DNA from 4 places in the Arthrobacter sp. GmRoot5-12 genome. Region 1 is predicted to be linked to each of the others. Evidence: predicted binding sites of a transcription regulator. Region 1 holds the regulator's gene; each other region holds the start of a gene.
What was found. Region 1 encodes HrcA, which represses chaperone genes, less so after heat shock. Its sites were predicted from a motif close to TTNGCACTCGNNNNNNNCGAGTGCNAA; they were not measured.
Positions count from the first base shown of each region.

Region 1 (7,673 bases):
CGGCGTTCCGGGCCTGAACCTTTGCAACCTGCGGGCAGATGGCAATGTCACCCAGCATGCCCTGCGGGGTGGGCCGGTCGGGCGTTCCCGGGGTCAATTCGTCCATGGGAACCGAGAGCACGTCGGTGGCACCCGGTTCGTCCATCAGTTCAATGTGCAGCTTCTCCATGGCCGGCTCATCCACGAGGAGGATGGACAGTTCGGCCTGCGGATGAATGTAGAGCTGCTCAAAAATGTACCGCGACAGTGCCACGAGCTCCGACTCCTCCACCTGGACGCCGGACTCGTTGTTCACCTCGATGCTCACGCGTGTTCCCCCCGTTTTTCCCGGCCGGCTGAATGCTTGAGCCGGCTCCGCTGGGCTTCATCCCAGATGCTGTACGCGTTGACGATGTCCCCGACCAGCCGGTGCCGCACCACGTCGGCGGCATCCAGGACCGAGAAGCTCACGCCGTCGATTCCCTGCAGGATTTCCTCAACGATCCGCAGCCCGGAACGCGTCCCAAACGGCAGGTCCACCTGGGTGACGTCTCCGGTGACCACCATCTTGGATCCGAAACCGAGCCGGGTGAGGAACATCTTCATCTGTTCCGGCGTGGTGTTCTGCGCCTCGTCAAGGATGATGAAGGCGTCGTTAAGCGTCCGGCCGCGCATGTAGGCCAGGGGTGCCACTTCAATGGTGCCGGCCGCCATCAGGCGCGGAATGGATTCGGGGTCCATCATGTCGTGCAGGGCGTCGTAGAGCGGCCGGAGATAGGGGTCGATCTTGTCGCTGAGCGTGCCGGGGAGGAAACCAAGCCGCTCCCCCGCTTCCACCGCGGGGCGGGTCAGGATGATCCGGCTGACCTCTTTTTGCTGCAGCGCCTGGACGGCTTTTGCCATGGCCAGGTACGTCTTGCCGGTGCCGGCCGGACCAATGCCGAAGATCACGGTGTTGGCGTCGATGGCGTCAACATAGTTCTTCTGGTTCAGCGTCTTGGGCCGGATGGTCCTGCCGCGGCTGGAGAGGATGTCGTGGGTGAGCACATCCACGGGATTCTGCAGTGACTGCGTGCGCAGGAGGGACACCAGCTGCTGCAGCACAGCAGGAGTGATGACCGTGCCGCGGGCCACCAGGCCACGGACTTCCTGCAGGAGCCGCATGATCCGGGGAACATCACCGGCGGGGCCGTTGATGGACAGTTCATTACCCCGGGCATGGAAGTTGACGGCCGGGAACTGCTCTTCGATGAACCGCAACGCCTCGTCATGGCTGCCGAGTGATTGAACCATCTGGTCGGAGTTCTCAAAGAGGACTACTTCAGTCCGGGTGCCGGGCAGGGAGTGCGGGAATTCACCCGGACTGCCTTCGCCCGTATTGAGCCGGCGCTTACCATTTGCTGATTCAGTCATGGTGCTGGCCCGCAGGCCCGTGGTCCCCTCGAAGATCGACATCTATGTTTGCGTTCGCTGATGCCGGCGCCCGTTGGACGGTGCTCCTGGCCCCAGCGATCCCTTTATCTTACGCCAGCGCGGGGCCGGGCCGGATACCGGGCCGCCATGGAGCAGCGGCTGCAACCCGTCCGGAGGGTGCCGGGACGTCCTTAGGTATCAACTTCATATCGGCCTCATATCGTTCCCGTTGCAGTTGTGCCCGCGGAGGCAAAGAGCGGCTGGGCGGCCGCGCCGCTGTGCAATGCTGGAAATCCAGCATCTGCTGGAACACCAGGCCGCCAGGGGGATCGGCCCGCCACGCCAGGAAAGGACAAGGGCAGGACAGTGCCGGAAACCTCTGCGCCCGAAAGGGCAGGACGACCGATGGGCCGTCTGCGCCCCGCCGTCCTTGCAGGAATCCTGGTCCTGGTTCCGGTCCTTGCGGGCTGCACGGCCGAGGGCGGCCCCTCACCCACCGGCACCATCGCCTCGGTGCCGGCAACGGGCGGCACCATGCCGGACACGCTGTCCACCAGCGCCCCGCTGGAAACCGCACAGTCCTCCAACAAGGCGCCGGTCTACTGGATCGGCCGCAGCGGCGGGAACATCTTTCTTTACCGGGAATTCCGCGACGTCCCTGAACAGGAGAACCCGGTCACCCGCGCCCTGCGGGCCATGATGTCGGAAAAGCCGCTGGACCCTGACTTCTTCACGCCCTGGCAGAACCCGGACAAACTTGCCACCTCAATCTCCGGCAAGGACGTCATCACCGTCGACGTCTCCTCGGACGCTTTCAACAGCAACCTCGATGCCGACATGGCTGCCCGGGCCATCCAGCAGCTGATCTACACGGCAACCGCTGCCGCCGCCAGTTCGGGCCTGATCGACACCGGCCAGCAGATCCGGGTCCGGATCCTCGTGGACGGCCACACGGACTACGTGGCCTTCGGCAAAGTGCAGCTCGGGGCCCTGATGACCCGCGCCGCGGGCCTGATGGCGCCCGTCTGGATCATTGATCCCCAGGAGAACGCCGAAGTGCCCGGCGGGAGCGTGAAGATCACCGGCCGCAGCACATCGCCCGGGGCGAAGCTCCGCTGGCAGATCCTGCAGTCTACGGACGGCGGCAGCAAAGCACCGTTCCTGGCGGGTGAAACCACGGCTGCGTCCGAACAGGGGCAGGCCGGCGTCTTCACCCTGGCCCTGAACCTTCCGCCGGGCGATTACATGCTGCGGGTGGCCCAGGCCGGCTCCGGCGGGGAACCGGACCGGAACGAGGACACGAGGTCCTTTAAGGTCCGGTAGCCGTCCACCGGCCAAGGACGTCGCTGGCAAGCACGACGGCGGCCGGGCCGGCCGTGGAGGACCGCAGGACATGGTGCCCCAGGAGGGCGGTCACGGCGCCCTTATCGCAGAGTTTCGTTACCTCCCGCTGGCTGATGCCGCCCTCCGGACCGACGATGAGCAGGATTTCCCGGGGTCCGGAGCCTGCTTTCCCTTGCCATGTTTCAAGGACGGTGCGCAGCGGCCGAACGGCGTCCTCATGCAGGATGACAGCGAGGTCGGCAGCTTCCACGGCAGCGGAAAGCCCGGCAGTGTCGACGGCGGACCGCACTTCGGGGATCCAGGCGCGCCGTGCCTGCTTGGCGGCCGCGGCCACTGAGGATTCCCATTTGGCATGGGCCCGGGCCGCGCGGTCGCCCTTCCAGCGGACGATTGACCGTTCGGACTGCCAGGGTATGACGGCGTCGATGCCCAGTTCCGTGGCCGTCTCGATGGCCAGCTCGTCGCGGTCCCCCTTGGCGAGGGCCTGGACCAGCACCAGCCGGACGTCCGGCCTGTCTTCGACGGTCAGCGTCCCGCATTCCACCTCGAGTGCGGAGGGAGCGGCGGACACCACCTTCCCGGTCATCCGGGTGCCGGCGCCGTCGACGATGTCCACCGCTTCGCCGGGAGACAGCCGTTTGACGGTGACGGCATGCCGCGCCTCCGCCCCGTCGAGGACAAAGAGTTGGCCGGCCGCCATACCGGCCAGCGAACCGGGGGGCGTGAAGAAGACGGGGTTGCTCACCGCTACAGGTTACCGAGCCGGTCCCGGAGCTTGGCGAACATGCCGCCGCTGGCAGCGAGCTTGCCCTCGGTGATCTGTTCACCACGGAGCTTGGCCAGTTGGCGCAGGAGGTCCTCCTGCGCGGGGTCGAGCTTGGCCGGGGTGTCCACCTGGAGGTGGACCTTCAGGTCGCCGCGGCCGTAGCCCCTCAGGTGGGTGACGCCGAGGCCGCGCAGGGTGATGATCTCCCCCGACTGGGTACCGGGCTTGACGTCGATCTCCTGCGTGCCGTCGAAGGTTTCCAGGCTGACATCCGTGCCCAGGGCGGCTGCCGTCATGGGGATGTGCAGGGTGGCGTGCAGGTCGTCGCCCTCCCGCACGTAGGTGGCGTCATTGTTGACGCGGATCTCCACGTACAGGTCGCCGGCCGGACCGCCCGCGGGGCCGGCCTCGCCCTGGCCGGAGAGCTGGATCCGGGTTCCGGTGGCCACACCGGCAGGGACCTTGATGGTCAGCGACCGGCGGCTGCGGATACGGCCCTGGCCGCTGCACTCGTTGCAGGGATCCTTGATGACGGTGCCGAAGCCTTCGCAGGTGCCGCAGGGGGCGGCCGTCATGACCTGGCCGAGGATGGAGCGGACGGCCCGCTGGACCTGTCCGCTGCCGCCGCAGATGTCGCAGCGTTCCGGATGGGTGCCGGGGCGGCAACAGGATCCGTCACAGGTGGGGCAGACCACGGCGGTGTCCACTTCGAGTTTCTTGTTCACGCCGAATACGGCGTCGCGGAGGTCGATCCGTACGCTGATCAGGGCATCCTGGCCGCGGCGGACACGGGAAGCGGGACCGGACGTGCCGCCGGCGCCGAAGAAGGTGTCGAAAATGTCCTGGAACGCGAAGCCCTGGCCCGCGTAGCCTGCGCCGCCGAAACCGTTGTCGGTGCCGTTCTCATTGCCGGTGGTGTCGTAGATCCGGCGCTTCTGGGGGTCCGAAAGCACCTCGTAGGCGTGAGTTACTGCCTTGAACCGTTCCGATGCGTCCGCACCGGGGTTTACGTCCGGGTGTAGGGTGCGGGCCAGCTTGCGGTAGGCCTTTTTGATTTCTTCACCCGTCGCTTCGGGTGAGACTCCAAGGACGTCATAGTGGCTGCTCAAAGTTCGTATCTCTTCCTTGTTGTACTGCGTTCAGTTGGGCGGCCCAGCTCTTGCTTTCCGGCCGAAGCGCGCTCCGGCGGCCAAGAGTCAGGGCCCCAAAATCCTGGAAAGGTAGCGCGCCACTGCCCTGACGGCGGCCATGGTGGTGGGGTAATCCATCCGGGTGGGCCCGAGGATGCCTACTTTCGCCGAGCTGTCCGGACCGTAGGCAGTGGCCACCACGGAGGCCTCGGCAAGGCCGTCGTACGGGTTCTCCCGTCCGATGCTGACAGCGACGCCGCGGTGGTCCTGGGCCATTTCGCTCAACAGCCGCAGCATCACCACCTGTTCCTCCAGCGCCTCGAGCACCGGGCCGATGCTGAGGGGGAAGTCGACGTTGGACCTGGCCAGATTGGCGGTGCCGGCCATGACCATCCGGTCCTCCCGGCTGTTTTGCGCCAGGCCCTCCAGCCCGAGCGCCAATGCGTGTGCCGCCTGCCGCTGCGGGTGCGGGGTGGCGGCGACGACGGCGGGCAGCGCCTGGGCCAGTTGGCGCAGCGGTGTTCCGCCCAGTGCACCGAGGAACCGGGTGCGCAGTTCAGCCAGTGCGTCGTCGCCAAGGTCCTGCCCGACGTCGATCACCCGCTGCTCCACCTTGCCGCTGTTGGCGATCAGGACGACGAGGACCTTGCGCGGGGCGAGCAGGACGAATTCGATGTGCCGGACCAGTGCCCTGCTCAGGTGCGGATACTGCACCACGGCAACCTGGTTGGTCAGCTGCGACAGCAGCCGGACGGTCCTCTCCAGCACGTCGTCGAGGTCGTCCGCGCCTTCGAGCAGGGACTGGATGGCGCGGCGTTCGGCGGCCGAGAGCGGCTTGACAGCCGAGATTTGGTCCACAAAGAGCCGGTAGCCCTTGTCCGTGGGAATCCGGCCGGCACTGGTGTGCGGGGCGGTGATCAGCCCCTCGTCCTCCAGTGCGGCCATGTCATTGCGGATGGTGGCGCTGGAAACACCAAGATGATGCCGCTCCACCAGGGCCTTGGACCCAACCGGCTCGCGGGAGTGGACGTAGTCCTCCACGATGGCCCGCAGTACTTCCAGCTTGCGTGGCTCGCTCACTCTCCACCTCCATCCATGGTTCGGGGCGCATGCCCCTCCCGATGCAACCCAGGGTTAGCACTCGACATGCCTAAGTGCTAACAGTCTATTATGCCTCGGCCCGTTGTTAGCATTGGTACCGCTCCGGGCGAAATTGCGGAGTTGAACACTAGCGCTAGGCGGATCAAATCCATGGATTACCGGAACTGGGGCCCACGCGGCATATCCGCTCCCGCACGGACGGAACTGCCTGAGGTCCCCGTGGAGCGCGGCATGGTGCTCGAGGAAGTGCAGTCAGGCTGGGTGGGTGCCGTGACCCGGGTGGAGAAATCCGGCGGCATGCATGTGGTGGCGCTGGAGGACCGCAGGGGAAAATCGCGTACCTTCCGCCTTGGGTTCGGCTTCCTCCTGGAGGGCCGGCCGATCCGGCTGATGCCACCCGCCCCCCGGCCGGCCGCTGCCGGTCCCGCGGCGGGCAGGACGGCCTCGGGGTCCGTTCGGGTCGCCGGACAACGCGCCCAGGTGGCCAAGGCCAGCCGGATCTGGGTGGAAGGCAAGCACGACGCCGAACTGGTGGAGAAGGTCTGGGGAGACGACCTCCGGGTGGAGGGCATCGTCGTCGAGCCCCTGCACGGCATTGACGACCTTGCCGCAGCCGTCGCGGACTTCAGGCCGGGGCCTGGCCGCCGTCTTGGCGTCCTGGTGGACCACCTGGTTCCTGACTCCAAGGAGTCCCGCATCGCGGATGCCGTCATGGCCTCCCCGGGCGCCGCAGGCAACGTCCTGATCGTCGGTCACCCCTACGTGGACGTCTGGCAGGCGATCCGGCCCGCTGTCCTTGGCATCGACAAATGGCCGGCCGTGCCCCGCGGGCAGGACTGGAAGACGGGGATCCTGAAAGCCTTCGGCTGGCCCCACGCCACCAAGGAAGATGTCGGCCTGGGATGGCAGAAGCTGCTGGGCGCCGTGCGCACGTACGCGGACCTCGAAGCGTCGCTGCTGGGCAGGGTCGAGGAAGTCATCGATTTCCTGACCGTGCCGTGAAGGGCGGACGGCGTCCCGGGAACCAGTATTCTTGGTAGTGCGGTTCCTTGTTTCCTGAGGCACTGCGCACCGCGCCGGAATTGTAGTCAGCACCACTTGCACCTTCGAAGGAACAGACTGTGGCAGAAAACGCACGTGATCACAGGGACGGCCAGGGCCGTTCCGAGTACCATGGCGTCCCCGCCAACGCCCTGCCGCTTACGGCCAGCGAAGACCGCCAGTGGGCGACGCTGGCGCACTTCGGCGGGATCCTGGGGTGCGTCCCCTCGCTGCTGATCTACTTGATCTTCCGTGACCGCGGGCCATTTACCGCCCAGGAATCCAAGGAAGCGCTGAACTTCAGCCTGCCGCCCACCATCGCCGCGGTGCTGGCCAACATCCTGGTGTTCGTCCCCTACGTCGGGAACATCTTCGCGGTCATTGCCACGCTGATCTGGGTGGCGCTCACGTGCTTCTCCGTCGCGGCAGGGATCCACGTCAACCGGGGCCAGCCGCACCGCTACCAGTACAACCTGCGCTGGATCAAGTAAGGGCAACTGCCCGCGGGCCGGCTCTAGTCCGGCAGGATGCGGCGGACTACTGCGTCTGCCAAGAGCCTGCCCTTGAGGGTCAGGACCAGGCGTCCGCGGAATGCGGCAGCAGGATCAACCAGGCCGGCTGCGATCAGTCCGGCCACCTCGTGGCGTCCCCCGGCACTCAGCGTTGAGACATCCAGTCCCGACTGGAGGCGGGCCTCCAGCATGACCCGCTCCAGGTTCCTTGTTTCCGCGTCCAGGGTTTCCCTGCCGGCGGCGGGCGAAAGCCCCTGCGACAGCCGGTTCGCGTAAGCGGACGGGTGCTTGACGTTCCACCAGCGGACCCCGCCCATGTGTGAGTGCGCGCCCGGGCCGATGCCCCACCAGTCGTCACCCCGCCAGTATGCGAGGTTGTGGCGGCAG
Region 1 is NZ_AP046056.1:4,027,194-4,034,866, reverse strand. Features, by position in the region: gene ybeY (rRNA maturation RNase YbeY) at 1-307, opposite strand, end outside; gene AC6JAM_RS18725 (PhoH family protein) at 304-1,392, opposite strand; gene AC6JAM_RS18720 (GerMN domain-containing protein) at 1,798-2,715, shown strand; gene AC6JAM_RS18715 (16S rRNA (uracil(1498)-N(3))-methyltransferase) at 2,702-3,481, opposite strand; gene dnaJ (molecular chaperone DnaJ) at 3,484-4,611, opposite strand; gene hrcA (heat-inducible transcriptional repressor HrcA) at 4,699-5,712, opposite strand; gene AC6JAM_RS18700 (DUF3097 domain-containing protein) at 5,884-6,735, shown strand; gene AC6JAM_RS18695 (DUF4870 domain-containing protein) at 6,855-7,265, shown strand; gene hemW (radical SAM family heme chaperone HemW) at 7,289-7,673, opposite strand, start outside.

Region 2 (7,673 bases), 1.4 Mb from region 1:
TCCGTCAGCGAATCCGTGTTCGCCGGCGGCCACTCCGAGGACGGCGACCACACCACCTCCCGCGTGCCGTGGATCTACTCGCCCGACGGCGCCGGCATCGCCAAGCAGCTGGCCATGCTGGACCTGCTCCGGGGCTGAACGGCTCCCGGCTGCGCAGCCTTACTGCGCGTTGGCACCCAGGGGTGCGCCGTCGTCGGGCAATTCACTGTCCAACAGCTCCGGAACCGCTGCCTGCGCGATGGCCGCCCCGGCCGCGGCAGCCAGGTCGCGTTCCTCGATGAGCTCCTGGAACCAGAAGTAGGACGCCTTGGGTGTGCGGTCGAGCGTTTCGAAGTCCACGTGCAGGAGGCCGAACGGCTGGTTGTAGCCGGCGGACCACTCGAAGTTGTCCAGGAAGGACCACACGTAGTAGCCGCGCAGGTCCACGGATTCGGCCACCCCACCGGGCGCCGTGGCCCGGAGCGCGGTTTCAAGGTGGTCTGAAATGTACTTCAGCCGCCGCTCGTCCGGGATGAACCTGGTGTTGGTGGACTTGTCCCGGACAATGATGTCCTCGAAGCTGGCTCCGCCCTCGGTGATGATCACGGGCGGCAGGTTGGGGTACCGCTCGGCCATCTCCTTCAGGGCCACGGCCATGTACTCCGGCTTGACCGGCCAGCCGTATGCGGTGACGTCCGCTTCCGGCCACGTCTCCACGTGGAAGGGCGTAGCGCCGTTTCCGGCCGCGCTGAGGTCGCTGCCCATGGCCTCGGCCATGCTGGCCGGCACGGCGCCGTTGCCCGGCCCAACGGCCACCTTGGTGGGCATGTAGTAGTTGAGCCCGTAGAAATCGAGGGGCTGGGAAATGATCTCCATGTCCTCTTCGGGATGTTCGAAGGAGCTGAAGAACTTGGCCGCGCGGATGAGGTCCGGGTACTTGCCCGTCAGGACAGGGTCCGCGTAGAGCCGGTTCTGCCCCAGGTCCATAAGTCCCGCGCTGATCTTGTCCAGCGGGTTGATGGAGTTGGGCACCATGGGTGAGTAGACGTTGGTCATGCCGATTTCGCCGGGCACCCGCGCCGCGCGAAGGGCCTGGACGGCGAGCCCGTGGCCCAGCAGCTGGTGGTGGACCGTGGGGAAGGCACCCAGGGCCAGCTCCTTGCCTGGGGAGTGCAGCCCCAGCGAGTAGCCGTTGGCGCTCACCGTTGCCGGCTCGTTGATGGTGACCCACCGGGCCACCCTGTCACCGAAGGCATCCGCCACGAGCGCCGCGTACTCCCCCAGCCGGTAGGCGGTGTCCCGGTTCATCCAGCCGCCGGCCTCATCCAGTTCCAGGGGCGTATCCCAATGGTAGATGGTGGCCATGGGCGAGATTCCGTTGGCCAGGAGCTCGTCCAGGAGCCGGTCATAGAACGCCATGCCTGCGCGGTTGGCCGGGCCGGTGCCGCCCGGCTGGATGCGCGGCCAGGAGAAGGAGAACCGGTAGGAGTCAACGCCGAGCTGCTTCAGGAGGGCCACGTCCTGCGGCATCCGGTGGTAGTGGTCCGTGGCCACCACCGGGCTGTGGTCCTCAACGATGGCACCGGGCCGGGCAGCGAACCTGTCCCAGCCCGCCGGTCCCCGCCCATCCTCGTCCAGCGCCCCTTCGATCTGGAATGCTGCGGTTGCGACGCCAAGCGTGAACCCCGGGGGGATGAGCGCTGCGAGGTCCTTGGCGGTGATGTGCATTGGGGTCCAGCCTTTGGTCACGGTAGTTAGGGTACGTCCCAGAATGTCACAGCGGAGGTCGGCTGACGAGCAGCAACTCCGCTCCCTGCGCCGGCAACTACTGGGTGCCGAACAGGAACTCCTTGGCGTGCGCCACTGCCTTGCGGAAGGCATCATTCCGGAGCGTCACCAGGTGTTCCGTGTCGTCGTCGGACGGCTCCAGGTAGCCGGTGTACCCGGGCCGCAGGACCCAGATGTCCCCGCCCGGCGGGAGGTAGAACACGCCGAAGGAACGCTGCTGCCTCTCATCGGCGGTCCATACCGGAACCACCGCCAGCGCAGCACCCGTGGTGGGGTTGATCCACTGTGCCCGCGGCAGAGGCTGTTCGTGCGCCTCCGGGTCCAGGAAGGGCGCGGTTCCCTCGCCCCACCGCTGCTCAAAGCGTTCGAAGAATGCAGGAATGAGGTGTGAATCGTAGCGCCGCCAGTCGCCCATGCAGTTTTCCGCCTCCTTGGATCAATGGCCCAGGGCCTGGATCAGGACCAGGGCCCGCTTTCCCACCGCACCGGGGTGACGCGGATGGGAGGTCCGGACTGCCCGCCACGGCTGCGGACTCTCCGGACCGGAATGATGGTGGGCGCAGCTGCCGCCAGCTTCCTGTCGTAGTCGGCGCGGCGCCCGGGGTCACGCAGCACGTTAAACGCCTGCATGATCCGGAGAAGTTCCTCCCCCTGTGCAGTGTTGCCCTTCTCCGCCGTCGTATCCCCCATGGTCTCCATGCCTTCGTAAGCCCGCCCGCCGTCCATATCCGGATGGTGGGTGCGCATGAGGGCGCGGTAGGCATGCGAGATTTCCTGGCGGCCGGCGTCCCGGCCTACGCCCAGGATGGCGTAGTAGTCGGGGAGATCAGTCATCCTGCCTCCTGTTTCGCCGGCGCCCCGCCCGGAGGGTCAGGGGCGCCGGCACGAAAGCATGGTCCTAGCTGCCGATCTGGTGCTTCTCGCCCTGCTGGGTCTGGATCTCGATCTTGCGCGGCTTGGCCTGCTCGGCAACCGGAATCCGCAGGGTCAGGACACCCTGGTCATAGCTGGCCTTGATGTGCTCGGTGTCCAGGGTGTCACCCAGGATCAACTGGCGGCTGAACACGCCCCGGGGACGCTCAGAGGCCACGAGCTCCACGTTGGGCTGCGTGGGGTCCTTGCGCTCCGCCCGGACGGTCAGGACGTTCCGCTCAACGTTCAGGTCCAGGGAATCCACGTTCACACCGGGAAGGTCGAACGCCACCACGAATTCCCCGTCTTCCTGCCACGCGTCCATGGGCATGGCTGCCGGGCGGGCGGAGGTTCCAAAGACCTGCTGCGTGAGCCGGTCCAGCTCACGGAACGGGTCCGTACGCATCAACATCATTTCCCACTCCTTTAGCTTCCAGGTGCTGGATCTGCAGCTACCCACCACCTCCTTTAATCTATGGTGGTGGATATAGATTTTTTATAGCACTCGTGCAAAACTGAAGCAAGGTACCAGCGGAAGCGATTTTTGGGAGAAAGAATGGCGGATCCTGAAGCAGGTCGGGCTGGCCGCTCCCCCGGTTCACGCGCCCTGTACGCCATCTCGGTGGCGGCGGAGCTCACGGGAACCGGACAGCAGAACATCAGGCTGTACGAAACCAAGGGACTGTTGACGCCCTCGCGGACGGCGGGCGGCACGCGCCAGTACAGCGACGACGATATTGCCGTACTGCTGCGGATCGGCGAACTCCTGCAGGAGGGGTTGAACCTGGCGGGCGTTGCGAAGGTACTGGAGCTGGAGGCAGCCATCGTGAAGCTGCACCGGGCACTCAAGCGGGCAAAATCGCGGCCGCAATAAGTGGGCCAGGAAGCGGCCCAGGAAGCGGGATCCGGTTCCTGGACTGCTCCCGGTAAGTTCCTACTCTCCGGTGGATTCGGCCCTTGACAGCTCTCCGGTGATCGGTTCCCCCGGAATCCTGGCCGTCCGCCACGTGTCAAGCGCGATGACCCCGGAGAGGATGAGCAGCGAGAGCGCGAACGACGCCAACGCATCCGTGGGCCAGTGGTAGCCAAGGTACAACCGGCTGGCGATAGCGAGGATGATGCCGATCCCGGCCCCGATGAAGCCGAACACCGCGGCACGCGGGTTCCGGCGCCGGGAGAAAATCAGGTAGGCGCCCACCAGCAGGAAGTCGCAGGCCCCCAGGACGTGCCCGGACGGGAACGAGAAGGTCTGGTCCGCGCCGAACAGCATCTGGTCCACGGGAGGGCGGGAGCGCTGGACGATGTGGAGGATGATCTGCGAGATGACCACTCCGGTCAGCATCGCGGAGGCGAGCAGGATGGGGCGCCAGGCGTGCTTGGCTGCGAATCCCCAGACAAGGATCACCACCAGCACGATGATGGGCAGAGCGATGGGGCCGAAAATCACCGCCAGGAAGATCATGATGGCAGTGACGGCCGCTGAACGGGTGGTCAGCAGCCAGTCATGCACGGGAGTGTCGGCAACGGAAAGGCCGTCGGCCTGCACCACGCTGACCAGGGTGGCAATGAAGAGTGCCAGCCCCACGACGGCCAGGATGATCGACGCGCGGTACAGGCCCCGCCGGTCGGCAGGGTCCACGTAGCGTTCCTCCACCACGAACTTCTCGTGGAAGGCGTGCCACCTTCCCGCTTTCCGTTCAGAGACTGCGGAACCTGCTGATTTCTGTGCCAATGTGCTGCCCGTCCCTACGCCGCGGAAGATGCGTGCCGTGATGAATGCCTAGGGTGAAGATTATCCCGGCCACGGCCCATTCACTCCATCAGGCGGCTAGAAAGAGCCGGTGGTGAACTGCCAGCTCCGGCTGGCGAGGGGGTTGCCGGCCACGTCCCGGATGCCGCTGGTCCCGCCCGTGAGGGTCACGGTGTACCGCGTCTTGGCGGCGAGGGTCTCCTGGGGGTCAAGGATCCACTGGTTGGTGGTGCTGTTGCGGTAGGCCGTTGCTGCCACCACGGCGCCGGTGGCCGGGTTCTTCAGGGTGAACGTGGTGGTGTTAACGCCCTGGACCGCCTCGCTGAAGGTGGCGCTGATGCTGCTGCTCCTGCGGACCAGGAGGGCGTTGCTGCCCGGCGAGTAGCTGGTGACGGTGGGCGCGGGGCCAGTGGTGAACGTCCAGCTGGTGGACGCCAGCGGGGTACCTGCGGCATCGCGGATGGCCGAGGCTCCTCCTGTCAGGATTGCGGTGTAGCTGGCATCGGGGGCAAGGCTTGCTGCCGGGTCAAGGGTGGCGGCCAGGGTGGTGGCGTTGTACGTGACGGTGGCCGCGATGCTGTTGCCGGCTGCATTCCTGAGCACGAACGTCCCGGCGCTCACGCCCTGAACAGCGGTGCTGAAGGTGGCCGTGACGTTCGTTCCAGCTGCCACGGCGGTGGCCTTGGCGGCCGGTGAAACAGACGTGACAGCGGGTGCAGGGGCAGGCGCAGGTGCAGGTGCCGTTGCCCCGGTGTACAGCAGGCGGTTCGGGGTTCCCGCGGAGGCGCCGGCGATGACGCCGGACGTGGAATTGGCTACCAGTGCCGCTGCTACGTCGGCCGGTGCCAGGGCAGGGTTCTGCGACAGCAGGACGGCGGCTGCTCCGGCGGTGTGCGGCGCGGCCATGGAGGTTCCGGACATGGATGCGGTGGCGGTGGTGGAGGTGTAGTAGTCGGAGGTGATGCCGACGCCGGGCGCATACAGGTCCACGCAGGACCCGAAGTTGGAGAACGAGGCCTGCTTGTCGGCGGAGTCGCTGGCTGCCACCGTGACAGCCCCGGGGACGCGGGCGGGCGAAGCGGTGCAGGCATCCACGGCGGAGTTTCCTGCGGCAACCACTGTGGTGACGCCGTCGTCAAGAACTGCCTGGATGGCGGCGTCCACGGTGCTGCTGGCCGCTCCGCCCAGGCTGAGGTTTGCCACGGCGGGGGTTCCGGCCGCATGGTTGGCGGCGATCCAGTCCAGGCCGGCCACCACGTCCGAGTTGTAGCCGGACCCGCTGCAGTCGAGCACCCTCACGGGCACCAGCGTGGCGCTCTTGGCGACGCCATACGTGGCTCCGGCCACGGTTCCGGCCACGTGGGTGCCGTGGCCGTTGCAGTCGGTGGTGCCGTTGCCGTCCGCCACCGCTGTCCAGCCTGCCGCAACCCGGCCACCGAAGTCGGTGTGCGATGCCAGGATGCCGGTGTCCACCACGTAGGCGGTCACCCCGGCGCCCGCCGCGGTCCACGAGTACGAACCGGAGAGCGGAAGGGTCCGCTGGTCTGCGCGGTCCAGGCCCCAGGGGGCGGGCTGCTCGGTCCCGGAAACCTTGACGGGGGCGTCGGGCTCCACGGACAGCACCTTCCCGGACCTGGCAAGGGCTGCCGCCTGCGCGGGGTTGGCCGTGACGACGGCGCCGCGGACTGCATGCTCGAAGGTACGGCCGACGGCGAGGCCCTGGCCGCGCAGCCCGGACACCTCGGCTGCGAGGTCGGCAGTGGCGGCGTACTGCACGATGTAACGGCCGGTTGCGGCGGCGGGGGCAGGAGCAGCAGCCGCCGGCAGGGACACGGTGGAAAGGCCGACGGCGGAGAGCAGCGCCGTGAGGGCCGGCAGCACGAAGAATCGGGTACGAATTTTGGGGTCCTTGTGGTGGCGGGGCAAGGGGGGATACCAAAAGGATAGGAGCCGGAAGCACACGGCTTCCGGCTCCTTGGATGATCCTTCGCGAACCCTCGGCGATTCCTGCGGACCGGTGGTTATCGCTGGCTTTCCACCGTGTTGGAGCCGGCCGCCACGTGGTTACGCCAACTGTGCTCGGGTTCGAAACCGAGCAGGCGCCGCGCCTTGTCGATGGACAGCATCGTTTCGTGCTCTCCCAGGTCCTTGGTGACCTTGACGCCGGGAAAGACCTCTTCCGCCAGGCTGGCGCTTGACCGGCTCATCACCGTGTCAGCGTTGGCGATGATGAAGGCTTCGAACCCTGGTTTGGCGTTCTCCAGCGCACGTACTACGGCCTGCGCGCCGTCCCTGCCGTCGATATAACCCCACAGGTTCCACTTCCGCAGCGTCGCGTCGGCGTCGAAGGAGGGGAATTTAGCGTAGTCGGCCTCGTCCATGACGTTGGAGAACCGCAGGCCGGTGATGCTCAGTTCGGGGTCCCACCGCGTCATCTCCACAGCCATCTGCTCCTCCAGCGTCTTCACCAGCGAGTAGGTGCTTTCCGGCCGCGGCGGGTACTCCTCATCCACCGGGATGTAGGGCGGGTCGATGTCGAACGGCAGCCCCAGGACCGTCTCGCTGGAGGCGTACACCACCTTCTTGATGCCGGCGCGCCGCGCCGCCTGGAAGACGTTGTAGGTGGACAGCATGTTGTTTTCGAAGGTGGCTGCGTCCGGAAGGATGCCCGGGGCGGGAATGGCACCCAGGTGCACCACGGCGTCGAACCCGTCATGCCGGTCATCAACGCCCAGCAGCGCGTCCACCACCTGGCCGTAGTTGCGCAGGTCAACCACCAGCAGTTCCGGGCTGCGGGCACCCGCACGGTCCAGGGTGAGGACCTGGTGGCCGTCGCCTGTCAGCCGGCGCACCACGTGCCGCCCCAGTTTTCCGCTTCCGCCTGTAACGGCAATTCTCATCACTGTTTCCTTTTGCTCGAGTGCGTTCACCGTGCGGTGTTTTCGGTCAGGACGGGGGTTGCGGGGCTGCAAGGAACTTTTCGACGGCGGCGATTGCCAGTGCAGTTATCCCGCCCGGGTCCCCGCTGCCGTTGACGGACACAAGAATGCCCCGGCCCGCGTACACCGAGACTACTTCATGCGTCTGGCGGTGGTAGAGGTCCAGCCGGCGCCTGAAGACGTCGATGGTGTCATCCGTGCGCCCCTGCTCCAGGGCGCGGCGGTGCATCCGCTGCTCCAGTTCCTCGTCGGGCGCCTGCAGTTCGATCACGGCGTCCAGCGCATGCCCCTGTGCCTCAAGCATG
Region 2 is NZ_AP046056.1:2,589,519-2,597,191, reverse strand. Features, by position in the region: gene AC6JAM_RS11900 (App1 family protein phosphatidate phosphatase) at 1-138, shown strand, start outside; gene AC6JAM_RS11895 (glycoside hydrolase family 1 protein) at 160-1,707, opposite strand; gene AC6JAM_RS11890 (hypothetical protein) at 1,805-2,182, opposite strand; gene AC6JAM_RS11885 (J domain-containing protein) at 2,224-2,601, opposite strand; gene AC6JAM_RS11880 (Hsp20/alpha crystallin family protein) at 2,666-3,091, opposite strand; gene AC6JAM_RS11875 (MerR family transcriptional regulator) at 3,236-3,553, shown strand; gene AC6JAM_RS11870 (phosphatase PAP2 family protein) at 3,614-4,411, opposite strand; gene AC6JAM_RS11865 (S8 family serine peptidase) at 4,508-6,355, opposite strand; gene AC6JAM_RS11860 (NAD-dependent epimerase/dehydratase family protein) at 6,451-7,329, opposite strand; gene AC6JAM_RS11855 (adenylate kinase) at 7,376-7,673, opposite strand, start outside.
Region 2: the regulator HrcA is predicted to act here: its motif matches at 3,178-3,204, upstream of AC6JAM_RS11880 (Hsp20/alpha crystallin family protein).

Region 3 (7,673 bases), 730 kb from region 1:
CGGTGCCGCTCTTTCTCCGCCGGCGGCAACGCCCCGCCGTCGGGCATTGCCGCAAGTTCCTCGAAGCGCAGGTGAGTGACATCCGTGGGCCCGGCCAGGACACCGGTTTCCGTGAGGCACCCGCCCAGCGTATGCGGCGGCACCGGAAAGCCTCCGCGCAGCAGTTCGCCCAGGTTGGCGCCCTTGCCGCCGGCCAAGGCCACATCCAGGGCCCCTGACGATGTCCCCGCCCTCTGCTCCCTACAAGCCAGGCCCAGGAACCGTGGCGCACAACCAGGGCCCCCAGGCGCCCTTTGCCCGGTCTGCGGAAGCGGCTCGTTGCATCAGGACCACGGGAAGGGACGAGCGAGGGAAGGATCCGCGGAGTCCACCCGCGGACAGGAATCGCCCCGGCGGTGGGCACCTGCATTTGAAAAGGAAGGCAAACCAGGTGTTCTGGCTCTGGCAACACGCCTGCAAATGGTGGAGCTAAGGAGATTCGAACTCCTGACCTCTTCGATGCGAACGAAGCGCTCTACCAACTGAGCTATAGCCCCGGAATCGGCCGCAACCTGCAAGGCGTTCCAAGATGGTGCGGAACCGGTGTCCCTAGGCTACAAATTTTCCCGGCCCAACGCCAATTGACGCTCCGGCCGGCCGCGGGATCCCAAGGCGCGCCGCCCAAACTTTACGCGCGCCGGCGCTGAAGAACGTCGTCGAGGTTGCTCAGCGCGCTCTGCGCCTTGGTCAACTGCTGATCGGCCACCTGCTGTGCTTCCGCGGACTCCGCTGCCTGCACCCCGGCAGCGCCCTGCTTCAGGGACGGCTTGCCAACTGCCTTGGGCGCCTCAGGAAGTTCAAGAGGCTGCGGCTCCGGGCGCTTTGCCTTGGCTGCGTCCACGTAAACGGGCTTGGGGACTTCCACCGGCTCCCAAGGGGTTCCCGCCGGAGTGGCCGGGGCCGCCTCTGCAGCACTGGTATCGCCGGCAGCCACCGCGACGGCGAGGGCTGCTTCACGAAGCTCAACTGCCGTGAGCCGCTTGATCCCGGCCTGGCCTGCCTCGGCATCGAAAAGCGGGCTGTCCGGCCGCGCGGGGGCGGCCTCAGGTTTTGGGGGAATCGCGTCGGCCGTCTCCGGGCGGCGTGCAGGCGCACTCATGGCCGAGCGGAACGCAGCATTGACCTTTGCCTTGCGGTCGCGGACGGCGAGCATACGCAGCAGCGCCACCGACCCGACAGTCAGCACCGTGCACAGGATCGGAAGGGCAGGCGAACCGATGCCAAAGGCAGCCAGGATCCCGGAAATGAATGCCGTGACAAGGGAGAGCAGCCCCACCAGGGCCAGCGCGGTCCGGCCGTAGCGGATGCGGAGCCGGGCCGGAGGCGGGGTGCTGGCAGCGCCGGCACCGGGTGCCGGACTCTTCCTGGGTTCCATGGCTTTCTCCTGCTGGGCGGCGACGTTCAAGACCAGGCCGGCGTGCGGATCCGGCCCCTCATCGGCGGGGGCGTCTGCCAGGAAGTCGACGGCAGGCTGGAACTGGTGCCGGCGGTTCCGGAGGACGTAAGGGGCAACCCATACAATCCAGAGCGCGACGGCAACCACGAGGATCACTGAGCTGCTAAGGGGGAAGTCCACACTCAAAACCGTATGAGCATCATGCCTGCTCAGGCCGCATTAGCCCCGGTGTGTCGTGCCCCCTCTGGCAAACCGTTGGATTTATGACCGGCGCGAGGCCAGCCAGGGGCCCAGCAGGCCCTCCGGGACTTCTTCCGCGGTGAGGGCGAAGGAACGGTGGTCGGCCCATTTGCCGTTGATGTGCAGGAAACGGGGCCGGTACCCCTCGTCCCGGAATCCCAGCTTTTCCACCACCCGCAGGCTGGGTCCGTTCTCGGGCCGGATATTGATTTCCATCCGGTGCAGGCCGAGGGTCCTGAAGCAGTGGTCCGTCACCAACGCCACGGAGGTGGGGGCGATCCCCCGTCCAGCCCGTGCCTGGTCAACCCAGTAGCCAAGGGTTGCCATCATGGCCGAACCCCACACGATTGACGACACGGTCAACTGGCCCACGATGGCGGGGCTGCTGAGGCCCGGCCTCCACTCGGTAATAAGGAAGGGCAAAGCCGTGGCCTGCGCGGCCTGCACTTTGAGCGACCGGACCATGTGCCGGTAATCGGGCAGCCCACCGCCCGGATCCGGATTGGAGGCCTCCCACGGCTGCAGCCACTCACTGTTACGCGAGCGCACCTCCATCCATTCATTCTTGTCGCGGTACCGGATGGGCCGCAGGACCAAGTCGCCGCACTCCAGGGTGACCGGCCAGATGGGACCACTGCGCATGGCGCTAGCGGGAAAGGTCCGAGGTGAAACCTGGCAGCCATTCCCGCAGGCCCGGGCCCAGGTCGTCGCTGTCGATGGCGAGCTGGATGCAGGCCTTGAGGTAGCTGAGTTTGTCGCCGGTGTCGTAGCGCCGGCCCCGGAACACGACCCCGTACACCCCGTGCCCTTCACCATCACCGGAGGCAAGTTCCTGGAGGGCATCCGTCAACTGGATTTCCCCGCCCCGGCCCGGTTCGGTGTGTTCAAGGACGCCGAACACGGCGGGGTGCAGGACATAACGCCCGATCAGGGCCAGGTTGGAGGGCGCTTCCTCGGGTGACGGCTTTTCCACCAGCCGGTTGACGCGGACGTAGTCTTCGCCGTCGATGTCCTGGATGTCCGCACAGCCGTAGGCGCTGATCTCCGACGGCTCCACTTCAATCAGGGCGACGACGGACCCACCGGTTTTGGCCTGAACGTCAATCATCGTGCTGAGCAGTTCGTCGCGGGCGTCAATCAGGTCATCTCCCAGCAGGACAGCGAAGGCTTCGTCACCCACGTGCTGTTTTGCGCGGAGCACCGCATGGCCCAGGCCGTGGGGGTCGCCCTGCCGGACGTAGTGGATGTCACCCAACTGGCTGGCCGCCTGGATGGACGCCAGCTTCTCCGTGTCCCCTTTGTCCTCGAGCGTTGACTCAAGGGACGGCACGCGGTCGAAGTGGTCTTCCAGGGCCCGCTTGTTGCGGCCCGTAATCATCAGGATGTCGTGGAGGCCCACGTGGACGGCTTCCTCCACCACATACTGGATGGCAGGCTTGTCCACGACGGGGAGCATTTCCTTGGGCATCGCCTTGGTGGCTGGCAGGAACCTGGTGCCCAGGCCCGCGGCGGGAATGACGGCTTTGCGGACTCTGGGGTTACTGGTGTTCACCGGTCTAATCTAACGTCAGCGTCAAGCATTTCAGTAACCACCGGAGCGGCAAGCCCGTGCCGGTGCGGGAAGAACCTCCCAATACGGGGCATTGCAGGAAGGACACCATGCTGCAGGAGACCAACGCAGTCAAGGACGGCATCAGGGCCGCCCACCGCCGGCGGCGGGCAGCGCTGACGCCGGCGCAGCTCGAAGCTGCCGGCGCGGCCCTGGCCGTCCATGGGGAAGCATGGGCGGGGACGGTCACAGGGAAGCACGCCTCGATAGCCTGCGTATACCTTGGCGTGGGACACGAACCGCCCACCCTGCCCCTGATCAACGCCCTGCATCGCAGCGGCCATCAGGTACTGCTTCCGGTGTGCGAGGAAGGCCGGGAATTGAGCTGGGTGTTCTGGACGCCGGAGATCAGCTTCGAGCGCAGCAAATATGCACCAATCCTGGAGCCCACGGGGCACCGTCACGGGCCGGAAACGGCCGGTGGCGCAGCGGTGCTCTTTATTCCGGCCACCGCAGTGGACCTCGCCGGCAACAGGATCGGGCAGGGCGGAGGCTACTACGACAAATTCCTGGGGCACCTGGCTACGGCAGGGAAGGAAATTCCCCTGGCCGCTGTTATCTACGATGACGAATTGCTGCCCGCCGGCCGGATACCGGCCGAGAAGTTCGACCGACCGGTCCCGGCCGTCCTGGCCCCGTCCGGATACCGGCCATTGGCGGGCAACGCCTGAGCCCGTCCATTCGGGCACAGTGATAGAATTAGCACTCAGGCCCTGCGACTGCTAACGGTTTACCCGGTGGCAGCACGGGACCTCTCGTTTGCCCAAGAGGAGGAGCACCAGTGCCAACATATGCTTACGCCTGCAAGGATTGCGGCCACGCCTTCGACATTGTCCAGTCGTTCTCGGACAGCAGCCTGACGTCCTGCCCGGAATGCGAGGGCACGTTGCGCAAGAAGTTCAACAGCGTCGGTGTCGTCTTCAAGGGCTCGGGTTTCTACCGCACGGATTCCCGCGATTCCAAGGGCAGCTCCGTCTCCCCCGCACCCGCAGCGACGCCCGCTGCCACCCCCGCCGCGTCGGCGCCGGCAGCAGCTGCCGCCAGCTAAGCAGCCCAGGACTTTACGACGGCGGCCGGACGCTCCCTGCGTCCGGCCGCCTTTGTCCACATAGCCGCCGTCCGGGCTCCCGTGCCGCTTTGGCGTCACCTAGCGTGGGCGCATGCCAGTACTCTTCCGACGTCGCCGCGACGGTCTCCGGTTCCCCGGCCATGTCCATGCTGCAGGTGCCCGTAACATCCCCCGCCGCCCCGGACGGCGTCCCCTGCACTCGCGGTTTGCCGGCTGGCTAAGCCGCAACCGACGCCTCGTAGCGGCCCTGCTCTTGTGCGCAGCTGCAGCAATCGCTGTCCAGCAACTCACTCCCGCCCCGCTCACCACCGTCACGGCGCTGTCCGCTGCCCGGGACCTGCCCGCGGGAACAACGGTAACGGCAGCAGACCTGGCCCAGGTCCAGGTGCCGCCCGGGATGGTGACCGACGGCTTCCTCCGGGATGGATCCGCAACCGCAGGCAAGCAGCTCGCAGCGCCGCTGCGGAAGGGCCAGCTCCTCACCGACGCCCAGCTGCTGGGCCCCGGGCTCCTGGCAGGGACGCCCCCCGGTTCGGCCGCGGTTCCCCTGCGGATGGCGGATGCCTCATCCATCCAGCTGGTCTCCCCCGGCCAGCTGGTCAACATTGTGCTGACATCAGCCAACGGGTTCGACCAGAAGGGTCCCTCTGAGGTCCTGGCGTCTGCCGTCCCGGTGCTGTGGACCTCGAACAACGGCGGCCAAGGGGGTCAATGGCTCGGCACCACCGAGACCGATGGACTGATCGTGGTGGCAGCCACCGCCGAACAATCACTGCGCCTGGCCGGCGCCTCCACCCAGGGCAGGCTGTTCTTCGTCCTGGTCGGGCCGCCCTGACCTCAAGCGTGGCCCGGATGATGTTGGTCAGCCCCAGTGCGGCGGTTTCTGTTCCTTCAACCAGGTATCGTGATCGTCCTCCCGGTCACCCCAGCTGCGGGCGTCGTCTTCCGCCGCCTTGCTCGGGAGGATCTCGTCGGTGCCCCCCGCTGCCGGCCGCGCCCCCGGAGAAGGCACCGGCGCTGCGGAATCCGCGGGAGCGGCACCGCGGTCAGTTCCGGCTGCGGCCCCGCTCCTGTTCGCGCCGCCGTTCTTGTCCAGGTCGTCGTTCCTGTTCGAGCCGCCGTTCTTATCCAGGTCGTCGTTCCTGTTCAGGTCGTTCGTGTTCCGGGTGTTGTTCTCGTTCTGGCGCATGTCTTCCTCGGGCCTGTCTTTCCCAGGCCGGTCTTCTCTCGTCGTGGCACCCGCTTCCCTTGTCCCCTGGGCGCGCCGGCCCTTGGCTGACAGCCTCGGAAGGCAGGTAGGAAACACCGGCAGCAGGCGCCCCATCAATTCCGTGAAGTGCGTGGTTGAAGTCATCGTCCAGGAATCCTGTGCTGGACGCGGTCCGGCCCGGAAGCACCATCTTCTCAAGTCCCAGGTAACCGGCGATGCGGTCCGCGCAGGACGAGGGGTCCGTGAAGACCTCGATGGTCCACAGGGGCATGTACCGCCATCCCAGGCGTTCCAGCAGTTGCGGCCGCAGCCTGCTGCGCTCACGCACGCTCATGGTGCGGTACTGGGCCGTGCCGTCGGATTCGATGGCCACGGGCCGCGGGAGGTCGGGGTCGTCCTGGCCCATGGTGTTCAGGGGATCCGCCGCGGCAACCACGTCGATGGCGCCGTCGTACTGGTGCCAGACCCTGGCGCCACGGGCCCGCAACCGGTCCCCCAGGTCCGCTACCAGCGGGTCCGCTCCCAGTGCCTGCTCGCTGGCCGCGGCACGGGACGCGGGAGTCCCGAGATCGGTGTTGCCGGAAATTTCCCGGTCCAGCAGCGTATAAAGATCCACCGCCCCGTGGGTGAGCCTGGTGTGGTCCAGGTCCTCCGGCCGGAAGCAGGTGAGCACGTGCATGGAACGGCGCGCCCGGGTCATGGCCAGGGCAAACTTCTCCCGGCCGCCCTCCGCGGAGAGCGGCCCGAAGTTGTGCAGGGCGCGGCCGTGCGGGGTCCGCCCGAATCCGGGCGAGAAAATGACGTGGTCGCGGACCAGGCCCTGGGCGCGTTCAAGGTCAACTACCCGGAAAGATTCCGGCCCGGCGCCGAAGAAGCCGGCCAGGCCCGGCTGGTTGGACAGCTGGAGCCTGATGGATTCACCAATCCTGGCGGCGTGCCGCAGGCTTGCGGTAACCACTGCCAGTGACGTTCGCGGGCGCAGGCGGGCGTGTTCGAAGACGAGCTCCACCACGCGGTTGACCTCGGCCACCACAGACTCCACGCCTTCGTCGCCGGCACTGGGCAGGCCCGTGCCGTCCGGCAGGTATTCCACCAGCAGCGACCGGTCCAGCCCCGTGGCCGACTGGCCTTCCGGCAGCCGGCGCAGGCCGCCGTCGTAAAAGTTCTTGCTCAGCTGAAGGACCAGGTCCTCGTCCACCGCCCGGTACACCACGTTGAGCCGCCACACCGGAAGCACGGCAGACAATGCCGTGAAGGCACTTTCCACCCGGTGGTGGGCCGACTCGCCGGGCGCCAGCCGTTCCACCCCGACGGTGAAGGTCCGCGGCGTGGCAATGCGCGAGTCGCCAAAGGCAATCACCTGCCGTGCACGGGCGATTGCCGGCAGGACAGCCTGAAGCGAGGTGGCTTCCGCATCGAGGATCACGACGGCGTCGAAGTGCTGTTCCGCCGGAAGCAGGCCCGTCATCAGGTACGGGCTGACAGACCAGACGGGAACCAGGGTGCCGATCAGGTCCGGAGCCTGTGCGGTAAGGGCCGGCAGGGAGACCCGGCCGTCCTTGAGCAGGCTCCGCAGCAGGTCGGCCTGGCGGGGCTGGGCAGCGATGGCTGTGCGCCACCGTTCCGCCAGGTCCCACCGCAGTCGGGCGGCGCCGCTGGCAACGTGGGCGTTGTCCGCCAGCCGGTACTCTGCCTCAAGCTGGCGCAGCGCGTCGCCGTCGGACATGGCCAGGTAGTCGTCACCGCTGATCATTGCCTCAAGCGCGGACTGCCACCAGGCCAGCTCCAGCTCGGCGGCAACGGATCCCTCCGGGACTTCCCGCTCGGCGAGGTCGGCCAGGAGCTCGCCCAGGCCGTGTTCGCGCATGTTCTCGACCAGGAGGGTGCGCTCGGGCAGGGTCTTAAGCGTGTCGGTGTCCGCCACCAGGCGCTCCAGGCGTTCCATCAGCCGCGCGTAGGGAACGGTGGACAGCGAGCCGCCGCCTTCCGTGTGCCGCAGCGCCTCACCCAGCTGTGCCAGTTCGCCGTCCAGGGACCGGTACATGGCAATCATTTCGGCCAGGCCGGAAGGTACGGCGGGGTGCCGCTGCGTGGTGGCGTAGCCCGCCCA
Region 3 is NZ_AP046056.1:3,295,236-3,302,908, reverse strand. Features, by position in the region: gene AC6JAM_RS15285 (hypothetical protein) at 1-203, opposite strand, end outside; tRNA gene AC6JAM_RS15280 (tRNA-Ala) at 461-536, opposite strand; gene AC6JAM_RS15275 (hypothetical protein) at 668-1,591, opposite strand; gene AC6JAM_RS15270 (GNAT family N-acetyltransferase) at 1,697-2,317, opposite strand; gene galU (UTP--glucose-1-phosphate uridylyltransferase GalU) at 2,322-3,227, opposite strand; gene AC6JAM_RS15260 (5-formyltetrahydrofolate cyclo-ligase) at 3,335-3,955, shown strand; gene AC6JAM_RS15255 (FmdB family zinc ribbon protein) at 4,066-4,332, shown strand; gene cpaB (Flp pilus assembly protein CpaB) at 4,445-5,188, shown strand; gene AC6JAM_RS15245 (hypothetical protein) at 5,216-5,542, opposite strand; gene AC6JAM_RS15240 (AAA family ATPase) at 5,478-7,673, opposite strand, start outside.
Region 3: the regulator HrcA is predicted to act here: its motif matches at 3,984-4,010, upstream of AC6JAM_RS15255 (FmdB family zinc ribbon protein).

Region 4 (7,673 bases), 770 kb from region 1:
GGTAGCATCGTATTGATGGCCCCGTTCCCCACGCGTCACAGACCTGCCAAAACCACTCCCGCCAAATCCTTCCCGCTCCTCCTGGCCCTGTCGGCCCTGGCGCTGGCCTCCTGCACAGCCTCCCCAACCGCAGCCCCGCCGTCGTCGTCCTCCGGGCCCACCGGGGCCCCTTCGGCATCGGCAAGTACGACGACGGCGCCTCCCACCGCTTCTGCCTCACCTGACGCAGGCTCCAGCCCCCTGGGGTGGGGCCCGGAGCAGCGCGACCAGGACGCCGCCGTCGCGGCCGTGGCAGCCATGACTCCGGAGGAGAAGGCCGGGCAGGTTCTGCTCCCGTTCTTCAAGGGCAACCAGGTGGAGGCGCACGCCGCGCTCATCCAGCGGCTGCACCTGGCCGGATCCATCATCATGGGCGACAACGTGCCACGCGATCAGCAGGGGAACGTGGACGTTGCCGCCATGGGCGCGGTGAACCAGCGGCTGCAGCAGGCTGTCGCCGCCGGCGGCCGGCGGTGGCCCGGGATCATCGGCGTGGACCAGGAAGGGGGCGCCGTGGCACGCCTGGGGCAGCCCCTGACTGAATGGCCCACGCCCATGAGCTACGGAGCGGCCGGCAACCCGGCCCTGACCCGGGAAGCAGGAAAGGGCCTCGCCGGCGAGCTGGTGCCGCTGGGATTCGACCTCGACTTCGCGCCGGATACCGACGTGACCATCGGGCCCAGCGACCCCACCATCGGCGCGCGCTCCATGTCCGCGGATCCTGCCGCCGCCGCAGCCCACGGGGTCGCCTTCGCCCAGGGCATGCTGGACGCCGGCGTGCTTCCCACCGTCAAGCACTTTCCCGGCCACGGCTCGGTGACCGCGGACTCCCACCTCAGCCTCCCGGTCCAGCCGGCCGGCATCGACCAGCTCCGGGCCCGGGACTGGAAACCCTTCCAGGCGGCCGTGGCCGCGGGCCTGCCGGTCGTCATGACGGGCCACATCGCTGTGCCTGCGCTGGAGCCCGGTGTGCCGGCGTCGCTCTCCGCACCGAGCTACGCCGCGATGAGGGAGCTCGGATTCAAAGGTGTAGCCGTGACGGACGCCCTCAACATGGGAGCCGTGGACAAGCAGTACCCCGCCGGCGCAGCAGCCGTAAAGGCTTTGGGAGCCGGCGCCGACCTGTTGCTGATGCCCGCGGACGTGGAACAGGCGCACGCCGCCATCCTCCAGGCCCTGGCCGCCGGCACGCTTCCCGCCTCCCGGCTGGATGAGGCCGCGCAGCGGGTGGCCACCATGATGATCTGGCATGCCCGGACCACGCCGCCTGCCGGAACAGCCGGCACAGGTGCCCCGGCCGGAAGCGGTGCGGCGTTGTCGGCGCGGGTCTCGGCGTCGGCCGTGACGGTTGTCTCCGGTCCCTGCAGCGGGCCCCTGGTGCCCGGTGCGGTGCGCGTGGCCGGCGGGGGACCGGGGGACCGGGAGAGCTTCGAAGCCGCCGCCGCACGTGCCGGCCTCGCAGTTGGATCAGGACCGCTGGTGAACCTCATCGGCTTCGGCGGGAATCCAGCGGCCGGGGACATTGCCGTGGCCCTGGATGCCCCCTGGCCGCTCCAAAACTCCACGGCTCCGGTGAAGCTGGCGCTGTACGGCCGCACCGACGCCGCCTTTGATGCGCTGGTGGCCGTGCTGGCAGGAAAGGCGCCTGCTCCCGGGAAGCTGCCCGCCGGCGTCGGGCCTTTCCCCGCGGGAACCGGCTGCCCCTGACCTCTGACTCCTGCCCCGGACCGGGGACCCCGCACGATGGCTGGAACGCGTTTAATGGTCTGGTGCCCATTCTGAATAAAGACATGACCCTCTGCATCTCGCTGTCGGCCCGCCCCAGCAACAACGGGACCCGCTTCCACAACCATCTGTACGGGCAGCTGGGCCTGAACTGGATCTACAAGGCGTTCGCGCCCACCAACCTGGAACAGGCCATCGCCGGAGTGCGGGGCCTGGGCATCCGCGGCTGTGCCATCTCCATGCCGTACAAGGAAGACGTCATCGCGCTGGTGGACGAGATGGACCCGTCCGCCAAGGCCATCGACTCCGTGAACACCATCGTGAACACCGACGGCCACCTCAAGGCGTACAACACCGACTACACGGCCATTGAGCAGCTGCTGGCATCCAACGGGGTCCCCACCGACTATTCCGTGCTGGTCCAGGGGGCGGGCGGGATGGCCAAAGCCACCGTCGCCGCGCTCCGGGACGCCGGTTTCAAGGACGTCACCGTCATCGCCCGGAACGAGGCCGCCGGGCGTGCGCTCGCAGGCCAGTACGGTTTCCAGTGGCGTGCAGCGCTCGACGGCGGGACGGCGGACATGATCATCAACGTCACCCCCATCGGCATGGCGGGCGGCGCCGAAGCGGACAGCCTGTCCTTCCCCGCGGAGGCCATCGAGGCCGCACGCGAGGTCTTCGACGTGGTGGCACTGCCCGCCGAGACGCCGCTGATCCGGGCCGCCCGCGCGGCAGGCAAGCACGTCATCACCGGTGCGGAGGTTGCCACCATCCAGGCCCTGGAACAGTTTGTGCTGTACACGGGAGTGCGCCCCACCGCGGAACAGGTCCGGGCAGCCGAGGAGTTCATGCGCGCCCAGTAGGCGTTTACACCGGTTCCACCACGATGGCCACGCGGTCCTCGCCGATGCGAGTCAGGACCAGCGTGGCCGTCCTGGCGGAACCCTTTTTGGCGGCGCCCTTGCCCTGCGGGAGGAGCTGCTTCCGCAGCTCTTCCGGGGTCACCGCTGTGCCGCGCTTCTTGATGTCCAGCACGGTGATCCCCTCCTCCTTCACCCAGGCCTTGAGTGCCTTGACGTTGTAGGGCATGACTTCCAGGACCCTGTAAGCCTTGGCGAACGGGGTGTCCAGAAGTTCCGCGGCACAGATGTAGGCAATGTGTTCATCCACCAGGTGCCCGCCGAGCTGCAGCGCCACGTCGGCAACCAGCCCGGCACGGATCACGGCGCCGTCGGGTTCGTACAGGTAACCCTCCACGGGTCCCACCGGAGCGGCCGGGCCGGCGCCGAATTCCTCTGCGCTGGTCAGCTCGGCGGGCCCCTGGGACCCCAGGACCAGGGCCGCCCGGCGGACCCCGGGCCTGCGCACGGCGTTGAACCAGAGGGTCACCTCGGTCACGTCCCCGGCAACCGAAACCCACTGGGCTTCGCATCCCGTGGGCACGGACTCGTGGGGCATGCCGGGGCCCATCTTCACGCCCACCGCCTTCCCCCCGGCCGCCAGCGACTCCACGAAGGACAACGGCGGTGAGAACGCCTCCGGGTCCCAGATCCGCTTGGTCCCCGACGTGGAAGTGACGCGGCGTGCCGGATCCAGCCAGACGCCGTCGATCCCCTCCAGCGGGACCGATGCCGCGTCCGCGTGGACCACCGTGGCATTGGGGAAGGGGATGAGGTTCATGGTGGCGCAGGCGGCGGTGGTTTCATCCATCTCCACGGCGGTGACGGTGATGTCCAGGGAAGCCAGGGCCATGGCGTCGGCACCAAGACCGCAGCCCAGGTCCGCCACGTGCCGGATCCCGGCTGCGGCGAACCGCTGCGCGTGGTGTGCGGCGACGTTCAGCCGGGTGGCCTGCTCAAGGCCTGCCTGGGTGAAAAGCATCTGGCGGGCGAACTCACCAAACTTCGCCTCGGCCCTGGTCCGCAGCCTGGACTGCGTCAGGACGGCGGATACAAGTTCGCCCGGGTGGCCGGCTTTCCGGAGCGCCGAATTGAGCTCAAACGCGTCCTCTTCGCGGTAGGGGCCCAGCGATGCCAGCAACTCCCAGCCTTCGGGGGTCAACAGGGGTGCGATCTGGTCCTGGGGAGCGTGGGGCATGGTTTCCAGCCTAGTGGAGGACGGCTGCCGGGATGCGGATACTGTTGAAACCATGGATGACAGCGCAGCCCCAGGGGAGACCGGCGAACATCGACCCAGGGACCGCGGTGTGGCTAGGTTTGCCCGTCCAGCCCTGATCGCCGCGGCCGTGGTGGCCGTGGTGTGCATCGCCCTGTTGGTGATCATTTTCCTGCTGGACACGTTCAACGCCACCGTTTATTCGGTGGGCGGCAACGACATCCACGACAACACGCAGGAGGCGCGGGACATCCGCGGGTTGTACGACGGCGCACGGGCCGGGAGCATTTTCTTCCTCGTTGTTGCCGTACTCACCGCAGCCGGGGCCGGTTGGGTGCTCTACCGGAAACGTCAGCAGGGAGGCGGCGAGGCCGACGGTGGCGAGGACGTGGACTTCGACGACCTGGGCCGTTAGGGAAGCATGTTTGCCGGCCGGATCCGCCGTCGGCCGGAGCCCGAAAGGCTTACGCCGATGACGAAACGTTGGCACTCACCTTGACCGAGTGCTAACCCTTACATAGAGTCTTCATTAGCACTCTCCCTAGGAGGGTGCTAACACATGAAGAGCTGCCAGCCAGGCTGCTGCCGGCACCGCGACGACGGTTTGCCAGCCACGGCGGAAAGCTTTCCAGTCCACGAATTTTGCTGACGAAAAGGAGAGGTCCGAGTGTCGGTCTCTATTAAGCCTCTTGAGGATCGTATTGTTGTCCGCCCGCTCGAAGCCGAGCAGACCACGGCTTCAGGCCTGGTCATCCCGGACTCCGCCCAAGAGAAGCCGCAGGAAGGCGAAGTTGTTGCAGTAGGCCCCGGCCGCTTCGAAGACGGCCAGCGGGTTCCGGTTGACGTTGCCGTTGGCGACGTCGTCATCTACTCCAAGTACGGCGGAACCGAAGTCAAGACCGGCGGCACCGAGTACCTGGTGCTGTCCGCCCGCGACGTCCTGGCTGTCGTCGTCAAGTAACTCTTCCGGATCCCCGTGCCGCCGGCCATGCTCATGCTGGCCGGCAGTGCGGGGTTTCTGTCTTTGAAAGGACAAAACCATGGCAAAGCAGCTTGCGTTTAACGACGCTGCCCGCCGGTCCCTTGAGGCCGGCATCGATAAGCTCGCGAACACCGTCAAGGTGACGCTCGGCCCCCGCGGCCGCAACGTCGTCCTGGACAAGAAGTGGGGCGCCCCCACCATCACGAATGACGGCGTCACCATCGCCCGTGAAGTGGAACTTGACGATCCCTACGAGAACCTTGGCGCGCAGCTGGCCAAGGAAGTAGCCACCAAGACCAACGACGTTGCCGGCGACGGCACCACCACCGCCACGGTCCTGGCCCAGGCCCTGGTCAAGGAAGGCCTGCGCAACGTTGCTGCCGGCGCCGCTCCCGGCCAGATCAAGCGCGGCATCGAAGTTGCGGTTGAAGCCGTGGCTGCCCGCCTGCTCGAAAACGCCCGCCCGGTCGAAGGCACCCAGGTGGCTAACGTTGCCGCCATCTCGGCCCAGAGCGACGAAATCGGCGAACTGCTCGCCGAGGCCTTTGGCAAGGTGGGCAAGGATGGCGTCATCACCATCGAAGAGTCCTCCACCACCCAGACCGAACTGGTCCTCACCGAGGGCATGCAGTTCGACAAGGGCTACCTGTCCCCGTACTTCGTCACCGACGCGGAACGCCAGGAAGCAGTCCTCGAGGACGCCCTTATCCTGATCAACCAGGGCAAGATCTCCTCGATCCAGGAATTCCTGCCGCTGCTGGAAAAGGCACTGCAGGCTTCCAAGCCGCTGTTCATCATCGCCGAGGACGTCGAGGGCGAGGCCCTGTCCACGCTCATCGTCAACCGCATCCGCGGCACCCTGAACGTTGTTGCCGTCAAGGCTCCCGGCTTCGGCGACCGCCGCAAGGCCATGCTGCAGGACATCGCCACCCTCACCGGTGCGCAGGTTGTCTCCCCGGAGCTGGGCCTGAGCCTGGACACCGTTGGCCTGGAGGTGCTGGGTACCGCCCGCCGCATCACCGTCACCAAGGACAACACCACCATCGTCGACGGCGCAGGCTCGGCCGAGGACGTGGCCGCACGCGTTGCCCAGCTGCGCGCCGAGGTTACCCGCACCGATTCCGACTGGGACCGCGAAAAGCTCCAGGAGCGGCTGGCCAAGCTGGCCGGCGGCATCGGCGTCATCAAGGTGGGTGCCGCAACCGAGGTTGAGCTGAAGGAAAAGAAGCACCGCATCGAGGACGCAGTGTCCTCCACCCGCGCTGCCCTCGAAGAAGGCATCGTGGCCGGCGGTGGCTCGGCCCTGATCCACGCCCTCAAGGCACTGGATGAGGATGCCGCCGTCAACGCCCTCGAAGGCGACGCTGCCGCGGCCGTCGGCATTGTCCGCCGCGCACTGGTCCAGCCCCTGCGCTGGATCGCCCAGAACGCCGGCTTCGACGGTTACGTGGTCACCTCCAAGGTTGCCGACCTGGAAATCAACAACGGGTTCAACGCCAAGTCCGGCGAGTACGAGGACCTGATCGCTGCGGGCGTCATCGACCCCGTCAAGGTCACCCGTGCAGCCCTCCGCAACGCGGCCTCCATCGCCGCGCTGGTTCTCACCACCGAGACCCTTGTCGTGGAGAAGCCGGCCGAAGAAGACGAGCACGCAGGCCACAGCCACTGATCCTGCCCGTCTTCACATACAGAAAACCGGTCCAGCACCAGCTGGGCCGGTTTTCTGTGTTCCGGGTGCTACGTAGCCGCCATCTCGGCGGTTTCGACTCCGCCCGCAGGCTCGTAGACCAACGACACGGCTCCCTTGGGGTAGCTGCGTACCGGCTCGGCGAGGCGGAATGTTGAGGGGACCGTCCCGGCGTCGAAGAGCCGCTTGCCCTGCCCCAGGGTGACCGGATACAGCCAGAGATGAAGGCGGTCCAGCACTTGCGCCTCCAGCAGGGACCGGATGAGGACGCCACTGCCGAACATGTGCACCTGCTGGTACTCGTCCCGGAGCCCGCCCGCCGCCGCGGCATCCGGCAGCACGGTGGTGCCGGCCCATACCGGATCGGACAAGGAGCTTGACACCACAAACTTGGGTATCCGGTTGAGCGTGTCCGCGATGTCCCCGGACTGCTGGGGCCAGTAGGCGGCAAAGATGTCGTAGGTCTTCCTGCCAAGGAGCAGGGCATCCATCCGCGCTATTCCAGCCGCAATGGCGGCGCCGGATTCGTCGTCGGAGACGGGTGCCTGCCAGCCGCCAAGGTTGAACCCGCCTTCGCTGTCTTCCTCGCGGCCGCCGGGCGCCTGGTAGACGCCGTCCAGGGTGATGAACAGGTTCGCGACGATGTTGCCCATCCACCAAGTCTGGAACGGGGCTCCGGCCCTGTCCAGTGCCATGGCAGGATGGTGCCATGCTGCTCCTTGAGCTCGTCAACACCGCGGAGGCCGTCACCTCCACCCGCTCCCGGCTGGCCAAGGTGGATGCGCTGGCCCAGCTGCTGGGCCGGCTTGAGCCGGCGGAAATCCCGACGGCGGTGGGCTGGCTGGTTGCCAAGCCCCGCCAGGGACGCGTGGGCGTCGGATGGAGTGCCATGGCGGCGGCCAAGGAGGAACCCGCCGTCGAACCAACCCTCACCCTGGCCGACCTCGACGCTGCCCTGGACCGGCTGCTTGCCACGGCGGGTACCGGATCGGGCGCGGGGCGCGCGGCCACCCTCCGGACGCTGATGGCGGCAGCCACTGCTTCTGAGCAGGCCTTCATTGCAGGTGTCCTGCTTGGCGAGCTGCGTATAGGAGCCCTGGAGGGAGTGCTGACGGATGCCGTTGC
Region 4 is NZ_AP046056.1:3,261,689-3,269,361, forward strand. Features, by position in the region: gene AC6JAM_RS15110 (glycoside hydrolase family 3 protein) at 298-1,746, shown strand; gene AC6JAM_RS15115 (shikimate 5-dehydrogenase) at 1,809-2,627, shown strand; gene AC6JAM_RS15120 (THUMP-like domain-containing protein) at 2,632-3,861, opposite strand; gene AC6JAM_RS15125 (DLW-39 family protein) at 3,914-4,294, shown strand; gene groES (co-chaperone GroES) at 4,547-4,840, shown strand; gene groL (chaperonin GroEL) at 4,920-6,530, shown strand; gene AC6JAM_RS15140 (dihydrofolate reductase family protein) at 6,599-7,201, opposite strand; gene AC6JAM_RS15145 (ATP-dependent DNA ligase) at 7,258-7,673, shown strand, end outside.
Region 4: the regulator HrcA is predicted to act here: its motif matches at 4,363-4,389, upstream of groES (co-chaperone GroES).